Regions from separate parts of the Shewanella sp. DC2-4 genome, predicted to be linked through region 1. Evidence: predicted binding sites of a transcription regulator. Region 1 holds the regulator's gene; each other region holds the start of a gene.
What was found. Region 1 encodes LexA, which represses DNA repair genes until DNA is damaged. Its sites were predicted from a motif close to TACTGTATNNNNATACAGTA; they were not measured.
Positions count from the first base shown of each region.

Region 2: a site for LexA is predicted at 2,898-2,917, ahead of dinG (ATP-dependent DNA helicase DinG). Genes of this name have one in related genera too.
Region 3: a site for LexA is predicted at 1,988-2,007, ahead of HQQ92_RS06645 (DNA topoisomerase III). Genes of this name have one in related genera too.
Region 4: a site for LexA is predicted at 1,555-1,574, ahead of recG (ATP-dependent DNA helicase RecG). Genes of this name have one in related genera too.

Region 1 is NZ_JABRVR010000002.1:4,693,400-4,698,031, forward strand. It holds gene mtr (tryptophan permease) at 1-405, opposite strand, end outside; partial or broken gene plsB (glycerol-3-phosphate 1-O-acyltransferase PlsB) at 405-2,829, opposite strand; gene lexA (transcriptional repressor LexA) at 2,990-3,610, shown strand; gene HQQ92_RS21290 (cell division inhibitor SulA) at 3,607-4,119, shown strand; gene coxB (cytochrome c oxidase subunit II) at 4,523-4,632, shown strand, end outside.
Region 2 is NZ_JABRVR010000002.1:2,560,238-2,564,869, reverse strand. It holds gene HQQ92_RS12080 (primosomal replication protein) at 1-28, opposite strand, end outside; gene HQQ92_RS12075 (TSUP family transporter) at 19-792, opposite strand; gene dinG (ATP-dependent DNA helicase DinG) at 802-2,874, opposite strand; gene HQQ92_RS12065 (DNA polymerase II) at 3,012-4,632, shown strand, end outside.
Region 3 is NZ_JABRVR010000002.1:1,334,185-1,338,816, forward strand. It holds gene HQQ92_RS06635 (sodium:alanine symporter family protein) at 1-1,298, opposite strand, end outside; gene HQQ92_RS06640 (hypothetical protein) at 1,566-1,853, opposite strand; gene HQQ92_RS06645 (DNA topoisomerase III) at 2,020-4,146, shown strand; gene HQQ92_RS06650 (porin) at 4,395-4,632, shown strand, end outside.
Region 4 is NZ_JABRVR010000002.1:342,943-347,574, reverse strand. It holds gene HQQ92_RS02170 (sensor histidine kinase) at 1-803, shown strand, start outside; gene HQQ92_RS02165 (DNA-binding response regulator) at 803-1,399, shown strand; gene recG (ATP-dependent DNA helicase RecG) at 1,591-3,666, shown strand; gene HQQ92_RS02155 (DUF3014 domain-containing protein) at 3,870-4,632, shown strand, end outside.

The sequences.
Region 1 (4,632 bases):
CCCTGCCACGCTTTGCGGTAACTCAATTCCCATGCCCTGCAAGCTGTGATTCACAATCGAACCACCGCCGCTGATATAGGCATAAGTCAAAATATACAACACGAAAGCGATAGAAACGCCGTTCACTATCCGCCAAAACTGCCCAAGAGTTTGCTTGCTTAAGGTATCGAAGCTAGCACCGGGTTCGAAATGTAAATTGGTTTCGAGCAACAATAAGCCCGACATCAACATGCAAAACCAAATACCCAATAACATTAAAATCGAATAGCCAAACCACATACCTGCACCGACCACGGGCAGAGAAAACATTCCAGCACCTACGGTAGTGCCAGCAATAATCATGGCACCACCAAGCAAGGACTTACCTGCGGGCTTATGCTTAGCCGCATTCATATGATTTGCCATTAAACTGTGTGCTCCGCGGTGACACTCGCCACTATCGTTTGTCTCACTGACGGACGTAATAAGCTATTGGCCTGATCTCGTATGCGATTGATATTGGACTTATCTTCACTATCCGCCAGATATCCCAATTCTTTGAGCTTAACGCTCAAGGTGCCGTAAAGTTTTTTATCATAGAACTCAGGCGCGGTAATGCCATGTAAAGCCCCTAAACGCTGGGCGAGTAAATGGCTCTCAGACTCAAGTTCTGAGCGCTCCATTTTAGGTCTGTTCGCTAACAGATTGAAAATAATAGCGTAGCGTTGCAGAGTTTCACTCACTGAACTGGCTAACAACAATAATTGGCTTGAGTGCTCAGGCACGACAGTTAAGGTATCAGTCTCAACCACTAAATCTTGCCCAATCAGGAAATCCAGCACTTGCTCAACATAGGCTGGTAAGTCTTTAATTCCCATGAAGAGTTCGGCTTTTAGCAGTGGATAAAAATCGGCAACGATTGAAACCACTTGCTGGCGCAGGATCTGTTCATTATGGGTTAAACAACTCGCAATTAATGAAGGAACAATAAATAAGTGAATGATATTGTTACGATAGTAAGTCATAGACACAGCCTGACTCGCTTCAATAGACACTATTTCCCCTAAAGGATCGGCACTAACAACAAACTTGTTCAGCTCTAAACCTTGCTGCACTAAATGCTTACCATCACCTTCGGCAACAGATGTATAAGAAGTGTAAGGCACTTTTTTGAGTAGGGTCAGATACAAATCAAGCTGACGCTCCAGCAGACTACGTTCTAAGGCGTTTTGATCTGTCGCCAGTAAAACTAAGCTAGTCAAAGTCACAGAACTCGCGGCTGCGGCATCATTGATACGCGTCATCACCCGATTAGCCAGCACGTTTACCGCTGGCGTTAACCAACTTGGTTTCTGCTCGGGATCATCGGCCAACTCAGCACGCCAGTTTGGCGCACGCTCATTTAAGAAATTTTGCAGGGTAATAGGCTCGCCAAAATTCACATAACCTTGGCCAAAATTACCTAATTTGCGAATGGCACCGAACACCTGCCACACAGATTCTTTTTTCTTTTTCTTACCGCTTAACTCTTTATGGTAAGTCGCCACTTCCATCACATGGTCATAGCCTAAATACACAGGCACAAGTGTGACAGGACGTTCAATACCGCGCAGTACGCTGTTCATCGTCATGGCGATCATGCCAGTTTTCGGCGCCAACAGACGGCCAGTACGTGAACGGCCACCTTCGGAGAAGTATTCCACTGAATAACCTTTAGCAAACAGCTGATCTAAATACTCACGAAATACTGCGGTGTACAGCTTGTTACCATTAAAACTACGGCGGATGAAGAAGGCACCACCGCGACGGAACATAGGTCCCGCGGGCCAGAAATTGAGGTTAATGCCAGCAGCAATGTGCGGCGGAACCATGCCTTGATAATACAAAATATACGATAACAGTAGGTAATCCATGTGGCTACGATGGCAAGGCACATAAACAATTTCGTGGCCGTCGTGGTGCAGCTGGCGAACTTGCTCGGCACCTTTAATGTTGATCCCGCTGTAAAGCTTGTTCCACAGCCAAGTTAAGAAACGCTCAGCAATACGCACTAAACTATCTGAGTAATCGGCAGCGATTTCATCGAGATACTCAATAGCCGTCTCGCGCGCTTGGGTCTCAGAAATCTTTTTACTGGCGGCTTCTTCTTGAATCGCTTTGCGCAGCGACTCAGATTTGAGCAACGAATGAAACAGTGCTTGGCGGTTTGGCAGCACAGGCCCTGTCATTACCTTACGTTGACGACGGAAATGCACGCGCGCAACCCGTGCTAACTTATGGGCAATCCCCATGTCGGTGCCATGTTCGTCAGCCATGTAACGCAGGGATACGGCATTCGAAAACTGCACGAAGTTATGTCGACCTAAGAACAGAATCATCAAGCACTTGCGTAGCCAAGTCGGGTTTTCCCGCTCAAATACGGCCGCCTTCATAGTGTCGTCTTCTTTCCCTCGGCGTTCGACCCCAATACAAGCTCACGGGCACAAGTTGAATATCCAATTCAGGACGTTCCTTATGCACGGCTAACAAACGCATAAAGCATTCGAGGAAAGGCTCATTACCAGCACGTTCGCCAAACAGTGGCTTACGTCCTTGAAGACAGACAACCCGAGGCGCAATCACACCATTAGCCACTAGAGGCTCATAAGGGCTTGGTAAGCCTAACTTAGCCGTTATTTCGCTCAAAGCAGCGATGTCAGTGAGGGATTCTGTTTTCATCACATAAACAAGGGGTCTGGAAGCATCCAGATTCAGATCGGCAAAGGGATCCTGAGGCACCACAATAGTGTGCACTAAGTGTTTTTGGATCCAACGTAATGATTTCAACCAAAGAGAGTCGTGTTTAGGCATTATTCTTATGCAATTAAGTGCGTTTACTAGCCCGATAGAATACCAGACTATGGGCAATATTCGCTAATTCTCTCCAACATAGCTAAAAAGTGGTTAATACTTGCGCTGCAAATAATACTGTATATACTAACAGTAACTGTATAGAAAAACAGGAAACACCATGAGACCTTTGACGCCACGCCAAGCTGAAATTTTAGAGCTAATTAAACGAAATATTGCCGATACTGGCATGCCACCCACTCGGGCAGAAATCGCAACCCGTTTAGGTTTTAAGAGCGCCAATGCGGCTGAAGAACACCTTAAAGCGTTGGCGAAAAAGGGCTGCATTGAGATCATGCCTGGCACATCTCGGGGCATTCGTCTGCCTGCGGAAATCGAAGATTTGACTGAAACAGGTTTACCGCTCATCGGCCAAGTGGCCGCAGGTGAACCTATCCTCGCCCAAGAACATGTTGAACAGTACTACCAAGTCGACCCAAGCATGTTCCATCCCGCCGCCGATTTTTTACTGCGAGTAAAAGGCGACAGCATGAAAAATATCGGCATTCTCGAAGGTGATTTACTGGCAGTTCATAAAGTAGAACAAGCTAGAAATGGTCAAGTGGTTGTCGCTAGAGTCGATGACGATGTCACTGTTAAACGTTTCGAAAAAAAAGGTAATGTGGTCTATCTACATGCCGAAAATGAAGATTACTCCCCGATTAAAGTGGATTTAGGCTTCCAAAGTTTAACAATTGAAGGACTCGCCGTCGGTGTGATCCGTAATGGAGATTGGCTATGAATAAACTACTTGGCAATGCCCCCCGCCATCCGGGCTTGTGGCTCGATGAAGTCCGTGATGCCGACTATGACTGGCACCATGCGCCTATCGCCTGCATGCCAACTAAGACTCAAGGTCGCCAAGAATTAATTCATCTGAGTGCACAACTCGCTCAGTTAAGCCAACAGGGCCGTTGGTTAGTGCTCATCAACCCACCAAGTATTGGCTACAAGCAAACGCTCGCTAACGCGGGTGTGCGTATGGATAGAGTTTTGCTGGTACATGCTAAAGATGAAGTCGAAACCCTGTGGGCGATGGAAAAAGCCCTGACAAGTGGTACGTCCAGTGCAGTCATTACTTGGACTCAATCATTAGATGCGCGGGATAATCGACGCCTACAAATCGTGGCTAAAAGTGCCAGAGCTATGGGCATAGTGCTTGAAGACGTAAACAGTCACTTACATGCAGACGTACGTATTGAGCAAGGCAATCTCTTCGGCCAGCAATCTTTTTTTAGCGCTGTACACTAAATATTCATTTAATTTTTTACCTTGAAAGCCGCCTCACCTATGAATGTGAGGCTTTTTTTTGGCAATTTTTCAGATAATTAGATAAATAAGTGATCTTGATCAATATTTAAACAGCAAGTATGGTTGATTAAGTCGGTGATGATATATCACCCACCGTGGTCAATGAATCGAGTATTTATCGAACTCGAAGCGCCACTAAAAATAGAGAACAGATTTATTTCAGCAGTATGTGCCAGCGTGGCTAATTACCAGCAGTAACAATACTTGATTAAAAGTAACAGCCGCCAACGCACGTTGAAGTCAAAAAAGCTTTTTTGGGAACTGAAGAGTTTGCATAGAGTTGAGACTTACTGTGTTGCTCTTCTTTGTAGTTGCTATTCGCAATTGGCAGAGGAGAAGTCTTGTGAAGCAATTGTTGTATTGTTTACTCGTGGTGCTTTTCGCACCACCGTTGACCGCCGCAGACATGCGGTTCAACATGACCCCTGGCGTGACCGAGATCAGTGGCAAGGT
Region 2 (4,632 bases), 2.1 Mb from region 1:
CCATTAATTGTTGGGTGTTCACAACCATGCGCTCCATGCCAAATTCGCTGCAATCATTAGCACGATCAAAATAAACAGTGGACGGATAAAGGGCATACCAAATTTAATCGCACAGCGGGCGCCGATAAATGAGCCTAACATCATGCACAATCCCATCCACAGACCTATTTGCCACTGTACCTGTCCAAGCCAGCCAAAGATAGTCAGTGCGGTCAAGTTGCTGGTAAAAGTCATCGCACGGGCAAGGCCACAACTGTGCAGTAAAGGCAGTTTATACAAAGAGCCAGATGTGACGGTCCAAAATGCGCCAATGCCTGGGCCTGCAAAACCATCATAAGTGCCTAAAGCCAGTCCCTGTAGCCATTGTTGCTTGGCTGGCGGCTTGCTGGTTGGTACTTGGCAGTTAACGTCTGACATCGCATTGGGACTGACTAAACTGTAAATGGCGATGCCAATGATCAGCAGCGGCAGGACTTTTTCGAGCCATTGGGTATCGACTAAATAGACTAAAAAACTGCCCAATACCGCGCCGATAAAGGTGGCGATAAAAGCCATGTACCAAAACGAGGGTTTAAAGAGATGTTTGCGATAATAGGTCCAAGCCGCCATAAAAGAGCCAAAGCTTGCGGCTAACTTATTGGTGCCTAATACGGTATGCGGCGCAATGCCTAAGGTTAACAGTGCGGGGATCGACAATAGGCCACCGCCACCCACGACGGCATCAATGAATCCAGCGATAAGACCTATGACTGCCAACAGGGCCCAATGACTGGGCTCGAGTAACAACTCCAAATTTTAATCCTACTCTATAACACGTCTAAAGGGCGGTAAGGCATCCAGTAAGGACTTGCCATAGCGTTTAGTGACTAACCGCCTATCTAAAATGGTCACTCGGCCATAATCTTGCTCTTTACGCAGTAATCTACCACAACTTTGAATAAGCTTACGTGAAGCATCTGGGATCGTCAGTTGTAAGAAGGGATTACCGCCTTTGACTTTGACATATTCTGCATGCGCTTGCTCAACGGGCGAGGTTGGTACGGCAAAGGGCAGTTTAGTGACGATCAAGTTAGTCAGATAATCGCCGGGCAAGTCGAGACCTTCAGAAAAACTGCCGGTGCCAAACAAGATGCTTGGTTCGCCTTTATCGCATTTAGCTTTATGATTTTCTAACAATTGTTGCCGTGGCGCATTGCCTTGGATAAGTAGCTCAGTGGTGAGTTTACCTTCAAGTAATTCAACCACTTTTTCCATCTGCCAGTAGGAGGCGAATAGCACTAAGGTTGCCATTTCGCCTTCAATAAGGGTGATGATTTGTTCGGCAAGTTCAGCTGTATAGGCATCATCCGTCGGCTCAGTGCGCATTTTGGGTAAATAAAGTGTCGCATTATTGGGGTAATCGAAGGGCGATTGTAAGGCTAAATAACGACTGCCATCGTTGAGTGATAACCCCACCTGATGTACGAAATGGTCGAAGTTATTGAGTGCGCGCAGCGTGGCGCTACATAAGACTACGCCTGCGGCCTTTTGCCACAGCATGGATTCCAGCATAAAGCCGACTTCGATAGGTGAAGCGCTAAATAGATAATCCACTTGTTTACCTGTGATAAGTTCAACCCAGCGCGCCATAGGGGCACCTTTATGTTTATCTTCCTTGGCCATCATCCTCCATAGTTTCTGCAGGTTTTCGAGCCTTTGCAGCATAAATCCGGTTTCGGCCAATAGCGCTTCGGATTGATGTTTAGGAATGTCGCCATCTTTAATCGCCTCTGCCAGCAGTGACAGCATTTTATTAAACTGCTTGAGGGCAAGATTAGAGGTCACTGCAAGGTTTTCGGCGAGAATGAGTAATGACTCTGGTAGTTTGCCGTGCTCAAAACGCAGACGGTTTTCAGGATTGGCAAAGTGTTTGGTCTGGGTATCGCAATAGTGGGCCACTTGATTGAGCTGGGCGATAAGATCGCCTAAGTGATCCTGCATCGCCTGCGCAGGAGCAATAATGTTGTTGCTCTTTATTTGGTTTTGCAACTTAGCGCAGGTTTTGCCAATTTTTTCGAGCCAGTCGCATGCGCCCCTCAGCGTGGCCTGAGCACTGGAGAAATCCCGCGCCACAATGGGTAAGTGATGTGCCTCATCGATAACATAAAACACGTCTTCTGGATCGGGCAAAATCACGCCGCCACCTAGCTCTAAATCGGCGAATAACAAGCTGTGGTTGGCGATGAGTACATCCCAGGTATCGACATCTTCACGGGCTTTATGAAACGGACAATTTCTGTGGCTGGCGACTTGACGATGACAGCTGTGTTTGTCGCAGGCGATTTGTTGCCACAGGTGATCGGGCAGCGGCACGGCTAAGGTGTCGATTTCGCCGTTCCAGCGACCTTCGTTATAGTCTTTTAACAGGCCATGCATCATAGCCACTTGGCTATTGTCAGGTTTAGTTTGCCACATGGCCATTTGTGTACTGTTGTCGTCACCGATGAGCATCGCCAGTTTCGATAGACACACATAACGTTGTCGACCTTTGACTAGGCCAAAGCGGAAATTTAAGCCGGATTGCTCAAGGAAGAAGGGCAAGTCTTTATGCAGTAATTGTTCTTGCAGGGCGACGGTCGCGGTGGCGATACAGACTTTTTTCTTGCTCGCTAGTGCCAGTGGGATGGTACCGAGAATATAAGACAATGATTTACCGATCCCAGTCCCTGCTTCGACCACTATGATGCGTCTATCTTTGTCATAGTCGCCGGCGAGGGTCTTAGAGATTTCCGCCACCATATAGTTTTGTTCGCGGCGCGGCCTAAAATTAGGCAAGGCGGTAGCGATATCCTTATAGATGGCGCGGATCTGGGTTTTTACATTGTCAGGTAACATGCGTCACTACTTTATCGAATTAATGCTGTACATAATAACAGTGATTGCATAGCCTAAGAAACTTTTCTGCCATTTGGCGGCATTTAAATTGAGGAACCATCTAAATTGACTAGCTATGCGATTTGGGAACTCATGCGATGAAGTCAGAGGCTACCGCGGCCGTTAGTGTACAAGGTCGAGTCTTAACACGCCATGCGATTCATCGTCATGGGAGTTTAGTGTTGCAGTATTATCTGGCTACCGCCCAAGGCCCTGTGCTGGTGGAAGTGCAAGGCACTGAACACATTTGTTTTTGTCATCAAACTGATGTCACGGCTTTGCAGTTGCAAACGCCGGGTCAAGCATTGCGGTTTGTACCGTTAGCGCTCAAAAGCTTTAAAGGCGGCGCGGTTAGTGGTGTTTATGCTAAATCTAGCAATAGTTTACGTACCTTACAGCGCATCGCTAAAGATGCCGATATCCCTTTATTTGAAGCCGACATTCGCCCCGAACAGCGTTATTTAATCGAGCGGTTTGTGGCGCTGGATGTGGCATTTTTAGGGCATTTCTCTGCGACGAGTAACATACACGCGCCGACTAGCGACAGTCTTGAGGCTAACTCGCTGCCCGTGTTTATCGCCGAGCGGGCTAAGAGTATTGCCCCTTTAACGGCTGTACATTTCCGCTGTATTTCACTGGATTTTGAATGCAGCTTTGAAGGTTTACTCTATTCAGTTGCACTATATGGTCAATACAGTGGCCGAGACGAAGAGCAAGACAGTCTCAAGCAGACTTATGAAAAAGTGATTATGGTGGGTGAGGCTGAATCAAACTCTCCCGAATATATTGAATGGGTGGCCGATGAGGCTGCACTCATTCATCGATTAATCGCGTGGTTCCATGAGTTTGATCCTGACTTTGTCATAGGTTGGTCAGTGGTGAGTTTTGACCTCGCACTCTTGTCACGCCGGGCATTATTACACCGTATTCCGCTCACCATTGGCCGCGGAGGGGCAAAGCTTGAGTGGAAAGTCGATAATAAATTTCGGCCAGAAACCTTAGTTTTACCGGGCCGTGTGGTACTCGATGGTATCGATTGGCTTAAGGCGGCTTTCTATCATTTTGAGCGGTTTTCGTTGGAATTTGTTTCGCGGAAATTATTAGGTGAAGGCAAGGCCATTCATAACGTGGATAATCGCGTTGAAGAAATTGATCAGTTGTTTAAGGCCAATAAACAAGCCTTAGCCCATTACAATCTTACTGACAGCCGTCTGGTGTGGGATATTTTTAGTCATACTCAATTATGGGAGTTCGCCCTCGCGCGAGCTGAACTAACAGGTTTAGAGTTGGGGCGGGTTGGGGCTTCGGTGGCGGCATTTAATCATTTGTATTTACCGCATTTACATCGAGCCGGTTATGTCGCACCCGATGCTCCTGCGAGTGATGGGATCGAAAGCCCCGGTGGCTATGTGATGGATTCTGTACCGGGACTTTATAAGCATATTTTAGTGTTCGATTTTAAAAGTCTATATCCCTCCATTATTCGTACCTTTTTGATCGACCCTAAGGGATTAATTGAAGGCTTGCAATTGCCCGAGTCTGACTGTGTTGTGGGGTTTCTCGGTGGCCGTTTCAGTCGGCAACAGCCCATTTTACCTAAGCTTATCCAAACATTATCTGAGCAGCGCGAAAAGGCCAAACGTGAGCACAATGCGCCTTTATCCCAAGCGATAAAAATTATCATGAACTCGTTGTATGGGGTTTTAGGTTCTCAAGGTT
Region 3 (4,632 bases), 3.4 Mb from region 1:
ATGGCAATAATATTGAGCCATGCCATGAGTCCAACACCAATGTCACCCATTCCCCAAGCCATATCAGCCGTTTTAACTGTGCCGTATACGGTTGAGCCAATGATCACGACTTTGAGAACGACCATGAACCAAGGATGATTTACTTTACGGTTGATATAGGCAATGTTGGTCTCGGCAATGTAGTAATAAGCCACTATGGTCGTAAAGGCGAAGAAGAAGAGTGCGATAGCCACAAAGATATTGCCAAATCCTGGCATCATACTTTCCATTGCCGTTTGTACGTAGCCTGGTCCTGCAGCGACTCCGGCAATGCCGGTATAGAGCGCCGCACCGTCTGGGCCCTGAACATTATACAGTCCTGTAATAAGCAGCATGAAACCAGTTGCAGAGCAAACGAATAAGGTGTCGATATACACAGAAAAAGCTTGAACTAACCCTTGTTTGGCTGGATGGCTTACCGCCGCTGCAGATGAGGCATGTGGCGCTGTACCTTGACCCGCTTCGTTGGAGTAAATACCCCGCTTTACCCCCCACATGATGGCTAAGCCTAAAATGGCACCAAAACCCGCATCAAAGCCAAAGGCACTTTTGATAATTAACCATAAAATACCCGGTAGCTGGCCAATATTTAGCGCTATGATGACACAAGCCACTATGATGTAACCCAGTGCCATAAAGGGGACGACGGCACTGGCAAAGTGAGCGATACGTTTTACACCGCCAAAAATGATAAAGCCAAGAAGCATAGCCAGTATGGCTGCAGTCACATTAGGATCTATGTTGAAAGCGGTTTTTAAACTTGAACCTATCGAGTTAGCTTGTACGCCCGGCAGCAGGATCCCGCAAGCAAATATGGTCGCAATTGCAAATACCCATGCATACCATTTCATGCCTAAGCCTTTTTCAATATAAAAAGCAGGCCCACCACGATACTCGCCATTGATTTTTTCTTTATAGACTTGACCTAAGGTAGATTCAACGAAGGCGGAGCTGGCACCGAGAAAGGCAACCATCCACATCCAAAATAAAGCGCCAGGACCACCAAAGGTGATTGCTGTGGCGACCCCTGCAATGTTACCTGTACCGACTCGACCCGCTAATGTCATCGCGAGTGCTTGAAAAGACGACACTCCCGCATCAGTACTCTTACCATCAAACATCAGGCGGATCATTTCTGGCAGATGGCGCAGCTGTAAAAATCGAGTGCGAAGGGAGAAATAGAGCCCGACACCTAGGCAAAGAAAAATAAGTGCAGGGCTCCAAATTACACTATTGATCGCGTTGACAATCTCATTCATAGACTCCGATTCCTTTATTGTGTTGTTTTAGCAGAGTTTTTAGGTTTACGGTTATTCAACAGATGTTGAGTTAGGACATTCACTTTTGATTAAGACATTTTTTGTAAATATCCAAGATACTCAACATAACTATTTTTTAGGGAGCTTCATAGTTAAAATGTTAAATATTTGAAATCAATGTGTTTTGAAATTGAGTTTTAGCATGGATAAATAGAGCAGAGGGGCGAGTTAACTCGAAATACGGTAGTGATTTATTATGAATGTCAGTTATCCCATTACCCAAAGTAGCATCCACACGCCGAATAAGCTGCTTAAGCTATGGCGCGTGATTTGATGGCTGAGTAATAGAGATAAACTCACAGCAATAGGAATGACGAGAATGAATCCCCATGCTAACGGCATATCGATGATTTTCATTTGTCCCAGCCAGGTACTGGTGAGCATGCTTAATGCGAGTAACATTAAGCTATGGAATATCAATAACTGATTGAATCTTAATATTAATGCTGGAGTTATTGTCATTGCTTGTCGCGCATTTATTGCAAATTGTCTCATAGTTACTCCTTAGTCATTTAATGTATCTTATGCCTTGTTGAGAATCATTCGCAATTAAATTTACACTTAAGCTTTGACATTTAAGCACGGTTTACTACAGAAATTTGCACTCAACAGGCGTTTGGGCTAAATTATACTGTAATTATATCCAGTGTTTGGTGTTTGTATGATCCTTTATATCGCAGAAAAACCTAGCCTAGGGCGGGCCATTGCCGATGTATTGCCTAAACCCCATAAAAAAGGCGATGGATTTATCGAAGCCGCCAATGGCGATTGTGTGTCTTGGTGTGTCGGTCACTTGCTCGAACAAGCAGAACCTGACGCCTATAATCCTGAATTTAAAGCATGGAAGTTTGAGCACCTACCAATAGTGCCAGACAAGTGGCAACTCAAACCTAAGGCCGCAACCCGCAGTCAACTCACAGTGCTAAAACGATTAGTCAAACAAGCCAACACCTTGGTTAATGCGGGCGATCCCGACCGTGAAGGGCAGTTACTCGTGGATGAAGTGATTGCCTATCTTGGCGTGACGGGGGACAAGCTACATCAAACTCAGCGTTTACTGATCAGTGACTTAAACCCACAAGCTGTAAAACGGGCGCTAACGCAGCTACGCAGCAATCGCGAGTTTATTCCTTTATCCACATCGGCATTAGCCCGCAGTCGTGCCGATTGGCTCTATGGCATGAATATGACCCGCGCGTACACCATCCAAGGTAAAAAGGTCGGTTATCAAGGCGTGTTATCCGTCGGCCGAGTACAAACGCCATTGCTTGGGCTAGTGGTGCGCCGTGATGAAGAGATTGCCCACTTTCAATCTAAACCTTTTTATGAAGTACTAGCGCATTTGGCGACCGAGAAGCAAGAAACCTTCAGCGCCAAGTGGCAACCTAGCGAAGCTTGTCAGCCCTATATGGATGAAGAAGGACGAGTGTTAGCGAGAGGGCTAGCGCAAAATGTGGTGAGTCGCATCAGTGATAAACCCGCCTTAGTCACTCAATTAGTGGCTAAGGACAAGAAACAGAATCCACCATTGCCCTACAGCTTATCCGCGTTGCAAATTGATGCGGCGAAACGGTTTGGCATGAGTGCTAAGGATGTGCTCGATACCTGCCAAAGTTTGTATGAACGTCATAAACTCATTACTTACCCACGCTCCGACAGTCGTTATTTACCCGTTGAGCAACATAACCTTGCGCCTTCGGTACTTAAGGCGATAAGTGACGGTGCTGCTGAGTTATTGCAAGGTGCTGATGCACCCGATCCCCGTCTTAAATCTAAAGCATGGGATGATAAAAAAGTGGACGCCCATCACGCAATCGTCCCCACAGAGAAGACGGCTAACTTATCTAGCTTGAGTCAGCGTGAGAGGCAGTTATATCTTCATGTTGCTCGCCAGTACTTAGCCCAGTTTTATCCGGCTTATTGTTACAGTGAAACCACAGTGCAAGTGACAATCGAGGGTGGCTTATTTAATACCAAGGCGCGTCAGGATAAATCCCTCGGCTGGAAGCAACTCTTTGCCCGCCAAGAGCCAAATGGCAGTAAGGCGAGTGGCAACAAGTCGACGGAAGAAAGCGCAGGTAAGGACGATGAGGAGAATGACGAGTTTATCGGCCAATTACCGCCTTTGAAATTGGGACAGGCTTTGCATTGTACTCGAGGCGAATTGTTGGAGAAAAATACTCAACCACCAAAGGCCTTTAACGATGCCACTTTACTCGGTGCTATGACGGGTATTAGCCGTTATGTGACCGATCCTGAGATCCGTAAAATTCTTAAAGAAACCGACGGATTAGGTACAGAGGCCACCCGTGCAGGTATTATCGAATTGCTGTTCAAACGCGGTTTTTTACAACGCTTAGGTAAATCTATTGTCTCGACAGACGTGGGGAAAGGATTGATTAACAGCTTGCCCGCGAGTGCGACTACGCCGGATATGACAGCGCTTTGGGAAGCGAGCTTGAACGGCATTTGCCATAAAGAAACCTCTTATCAAGCCTTTATGCAGCCACTGCTCGGCACCTTATCCACGCTTATCCAGAATGCAGGCGCACAACTGCCAACCGCGCTTAATGGTTTACAAGGCCAAGGTTATCGTAAAACGGCAAGTAATAAATCCGGTTATCGTAAGTCGTACTCTAAAAAATCAAGTTCAGCGAAAGGTATAGGTACAACAAAAAACGATGGTTCCAACAAATATGCTTCCCAAAAGACTAGTTCCAAAAGTTCGGTAACTCGATCAACCAGTCGTTCAGCTTCTAATAGCCGCAAATCTACAACAGCAGTGTAATGACACACTTGTTGCATATATGTCGTTATTGTCTTTTGATGTAATAACGACATTTAATTTATCTAACGGTATTTAACAACCGATAATCACGATATTTCGAGATTGCCTGATCCGTATCTAAAAAACACCTTGATTTTCAGCTTTTCCTCCCGGTGGCATATAACCTGCTTACTATTGATTGGGGAAAATAATATATCAAATAAATCATGTAATTATATGTGGTTTCGCTGAATTTAAAGGTAGATGAAATGAAAAAGACATTGCTCGCTTTGATGATCCCAAGCTTATTGTTAATGGGAACTGCTCAAGCCGTTGAGTTGTATAATGACCAAACTAACAGCGTTAACATGATAGGTTGGTTAGGTTTTGCCGCGTTAAATGATGGTCATGAAACTTCCGTTATAGATAATTTTTCTCGTGTTGGTTTTCGTTTCGACCGTCAAGAGAAAAATGGCTGGAGCTCCTTTGCCCATACGGAATGGGGTA
Region 4 (4,632 bases), 4.4 Mb from region 1:
TCATTGGCTTTTTTTATCCTCTCCGGACCTGTCTGTTGGCTATTGCAGCCCTCATCGGCCTGTTGTTTGCCCTCAATGAGATTTACCACTTTAACAGTTACTACTTTCCACTTTACGGCTCGGGATTAGTGCTCGGCGTGGGCATGTTTGGTGTCGCCGAACGCAGACGTTATCGGCATAAATTGAAAGAACAGCAAAGTGCCCAAGAAATTACCACCTTGGCCACTATGCTTGAGCGTGAACGTATCGCGCGGGATCTACACGACATTATGGGGCATAGCCTTTCTTCCATCGCCCTTAAGGCTGAGCTAGCCGAAAAGCTTATCGCAAAACAAGAATATGAACTCGCATCAACCCAATTGATTGAGCTAGGACAAATTGCGAGGGAAAGTTTAAGCCAGATCCGCCACACAGTGTCAGACTACAAACACAAGGGCCTAGAGAGTTGCGTGACGCAGCTTTGTAAATCATTAAGGGATAAAGGCTTAAGTGTCGAGCTCAGTGGTGAGCTACCCAAGCTAGGTGCAAGCACAGAAAGCCAACTGAGTTTGATCCTCACCGAACTCATTAATAATATTCTTCGCCATAGCGGTGCAAGTGAATGCTCTATCCACTTTTCTAAGCAATCAGACCGCCTGCTGCTCGAAGTCAAAGACAATGCCGCGGCCAAACCTTTTATAGAGGGTAATGGCCTCACTGGTATACGCGAGCGTCTCGACAGTTTAGGCGGCAGCTTGAGCTATAATCTCGAACAGGGATATACCTTTACCGTCAGTTTACCTTTGCAGGGAGCAACACATTAATGAAGATTTTATTGGCGGAAGATCAAGCTATGGTGCGAGGAGCACTCGCCGCACTCCTTACGCTTGCAGGGGGTTTTAGTATCACCCAAGCGAGTGACGGCGACGAAGCTCTAAGCTTACTCAAACAGCAAAGCTTTGATCTCTTGCTAACGGATATCGAAATGCCCGGCCGCACAGGCTTAGAGCTGGCCACATGGTTAAAGGAGCAACATAGCCAAACCAAGATAGTGGTCATTACCACCTTCGGCCGTGCGGGCTATATTAAACGTGCCATCGAAGCGGGTGTGGGCGGCTTTCTGCTTAAAGATGCGCCCTCGGAAACCTTAGTCAACGCGATTCAACAAGTGATGGCGGGAAAACGAGTGATCGATCCTGAACTTGCCATGATGGCGATTGGCGATGTCGACCCGCTCAACGACAAAGAACGCCGCGCTCTTCGCCTCGCTAGCGAAGGCAAATCCACCTCCGACATCGCCGAAACTCTTTTTATCGCCGAAGGGACTGTTCGCAACTACCTCTCAGAAGCCATAGCCAAGCTCAATGCCAGTAATCGAATCGATGCAGCCCGCATTGCCAAGCAAAAAGGCTGGTTGTAATAACACTCACAGTTAACCACGCTTTCAGCCTAACGATATCTTATCAACAATTTTGCGGCCTTAAGGTCGCAAAAAGATATTAGCTATGCTTCCAAACAAAATTTGATAACACCCTAATTCCCCTTGAGATTGCCTTACGCTTATTCTCTGTTAATATATGTATAAATTCACAGTGATTGAGTGCTAACGACTTGCAGCAATTGGATCTTGTTCCGATCACCGACCTCAAAGGCGTCGCCAAAAAGGTCGCGGAGAAACTCGCAAAGCTCGGCATCACAACAGTACAAGATCTGCTGTTTCACTTACCCCTGCGCTACGAAGATAGAACCCAAATCTATCCCATTGCCGCCCTCAGCCTAGGCGGTTATGGCACTATAGAAGCTGAAATCCAATCGACACAAATCATCCAAGGCCGCAAGCGCATGCTGGTCTGCAATGTGCGCGACGATACGGGCAGCTTAAGCCTGCGCTTCTTTAACTTTTCCGTTGCTCAGCGTAATGCCATGCAAAATGGTTTGATGATCCGCGCCTATGGTGAAGTGCGCCGTGGTAGTCATCAAGCTGAGATAGTGCATCCAGAATATAAAGTGGTGTATCCCGGTGAAGATGTTCACCTGAGTGATACCCTAACGCCGATTTATCCCACGACTGAGGGCTTAAAACAGGCGAGTTGGCTAAAGCTGACGGAGCAAGCCTTGGTATTGCTAGAAGAGGGTGGCTTAACTGAGCTGCTACCACCGCAATTGCAACCTAACAACATCAGCCTTAAACAAGCGCTGCAGACGCTACATCGTCCTCCTGCGGGGATCTCTCAGTTCGATTTAGAGCTAGGCCAACACCCAGCCCAGCAACGACTCGTGCAGGAAGAATTACTCGCCCACAATCTCAGTATGTTACGCCTAAGGCAGCGCAGTAATTTAGATGCCGCTGTCACCATGCAGGCCACGGGGCAGTTGCTCAATCCCTTCCTCGCGGCTTTGCCCTTTAAGCCGACTGGCGCCCAGCAAAGAGTCGTGGCTGATATAGGCAAAGATTTAGAACAGCCGCACCCTATGATGCGCTTAGTGCAAGGGGATGTTGGCTCAGGTAAAACCTTAGTCGCGGCGATGGCGGCATTGCAAGCGATTGAAAACGGTTATCAAGTTGCCATGATGGCGCCAACCGAGCTATTGGCCGAGCAGCATGCGACTAACTTTGCCGCTTGGTTTGAGCCACTCGGGCTTAAGGTCGGTTGGCTGGCGGGCAAACTCAAAGGTAAGGTCAGAGCCCAATCCCTTGCGGATATTGAATCTGGCGCAGCCCAGATGGTAATTGGGACCCATGCCATCTTCCAGCAGCATGTAGTCTTTAGCAAACTCGCGTTAATTATTATCGATGAGCAACACAGATTCGGCGTACACCAACGCTTAGGCCTGCGGGAAAAGGGCGTGAACCAAGGTTTCCACCCGCATCAATTGATCATGACAGCCACACCTATTCCCCGCACGCTTGCGATGACGGCCTATGCAGATCTCGACACGTCCATTATCGATGAACTGCCGCCGGGGCGAACTCCAGTGACCACAGTGGCGATTGCTGATTTACGCCGTAACGAAGTGCTTGAACGGGTGCGTAACGCCGTCATCAGCGACCAACGTCAGGCCTATTGGGTGTGTACTCTGATTGAAGAATCCGAAGTGCTCGAATGCCAAGCCGCCGAAGACACAGCCGAAGAACTGCGCCTCGCCCTGCCCGAGCTCAATATTGGCCTAGTGCATGGCAGGTTGAAGAGCGCCGAGAAACAGCAAATCATGGCCGACTTTAAGGCAGGCATTATTCATCTACTGGTAGCGACAACCGTGATTGAAGTGGGCGTCGACGTGCCTAATGCCAGCCTGATGATCATTGAAAACCCTGAACGTTTAGGTCTAGCACAACTACATCAACTGCGCGGACGAGTCGGTCGAGGCGCCATCGCAAGCCATTGTGTGTTACTCTACAAGGCGCCGTTGAGCCATACCGCCACCCAAAGACTGAGTGTACTCAGACAAAGCAATGATGGTTTCATCATAGCGCAGAAAGATTTAGAAATTCGTGGCCCGGGTGAAGTGCTTGGCACTAAGCAGACGGGACTGGCTGAGCTCAAAATTGCCGATCTGGTGCGCGATCAAGCTTTGATCCCACACATTCAGAAATTAGCGAGCCATGTAATGGTGCAAGCCCCCGAAAAGGTCGATGCAATTATTTTACGTTGGCTCGGGCACAGGCAGCACTATGTGCAGGCTTAAGCCGTAAATATTAAAGGGTAAAGGACGAGGCGTAACATCAGCCTTTACTCGAAATAAATTGTTTATGTTCAGCTAAGCGCTATAGACAAGCGCATGGAAACTTGCAAAATGAACCTGCGGCCTTCAAATAGCCCGCTCTTGCACTTTAATGTTAGCTGCATGTATTCACCAAGTTACCTTGACACTCAAGCGAAGGATGTAAAATGCAAGTTAATCAAGATGATAGAATAACACCTCAAGAGACTTCTTCTAGCAGCAATCGCTTTGCGCTTTTTGCGATAGTGCTCGTCGTGCTACTTTCTGCCGGAGGATATTATTACTACAGCGGTGATTCTGACTCACCTAAACTCATTCCTAACGCCCCTATTGTATTGCCTGAAACACCGCCATCTGAACCTATGACGCTCGAAAGTGAGCCAGAGCCTGAAACCACTGAGACGACGCCTGCCGTTACAGAAACGAACACTAATAGCACTGAAACCACTGCAGTGGCAGAGCCTGAAGTTGTCGTAGAACCTGTGCCTGTGCTGGCTGAAAGTGATGCATTTGTGCAACAAAAAGCTCTCGCCATGATCAATAACAATGTGCTGAGTTCTTCGTTAGTGCAGCAAGATCTCGTCCGCCAATTTGTGGTATTCGTGGATAACCTAGCTCAGGGTGAATTAACCCGTAAAGTTAGCCCACTTAAAGGACCAGAGAAGCTGTTCTCAGTCTCAGAAATCACCAACAAAGTGTATTTAAATCCTGAGGGTTTCCACAGATACGATGCCTATGTTGACTCGATTGCCAAAATGGACGAACAGAGCTTAATCACAACTTACAAGCAACTGACGCCGCTCCTAGAGGAAGCCTTTACCGAACTCGGCTACAGCAACGCCAAATTTAACGACAGAATGCTGCAAGCGATTAAAATGTTACTCGCAGCACCTATTATTGAAGATCCGATTGAGCTGAATTCAATTAGCG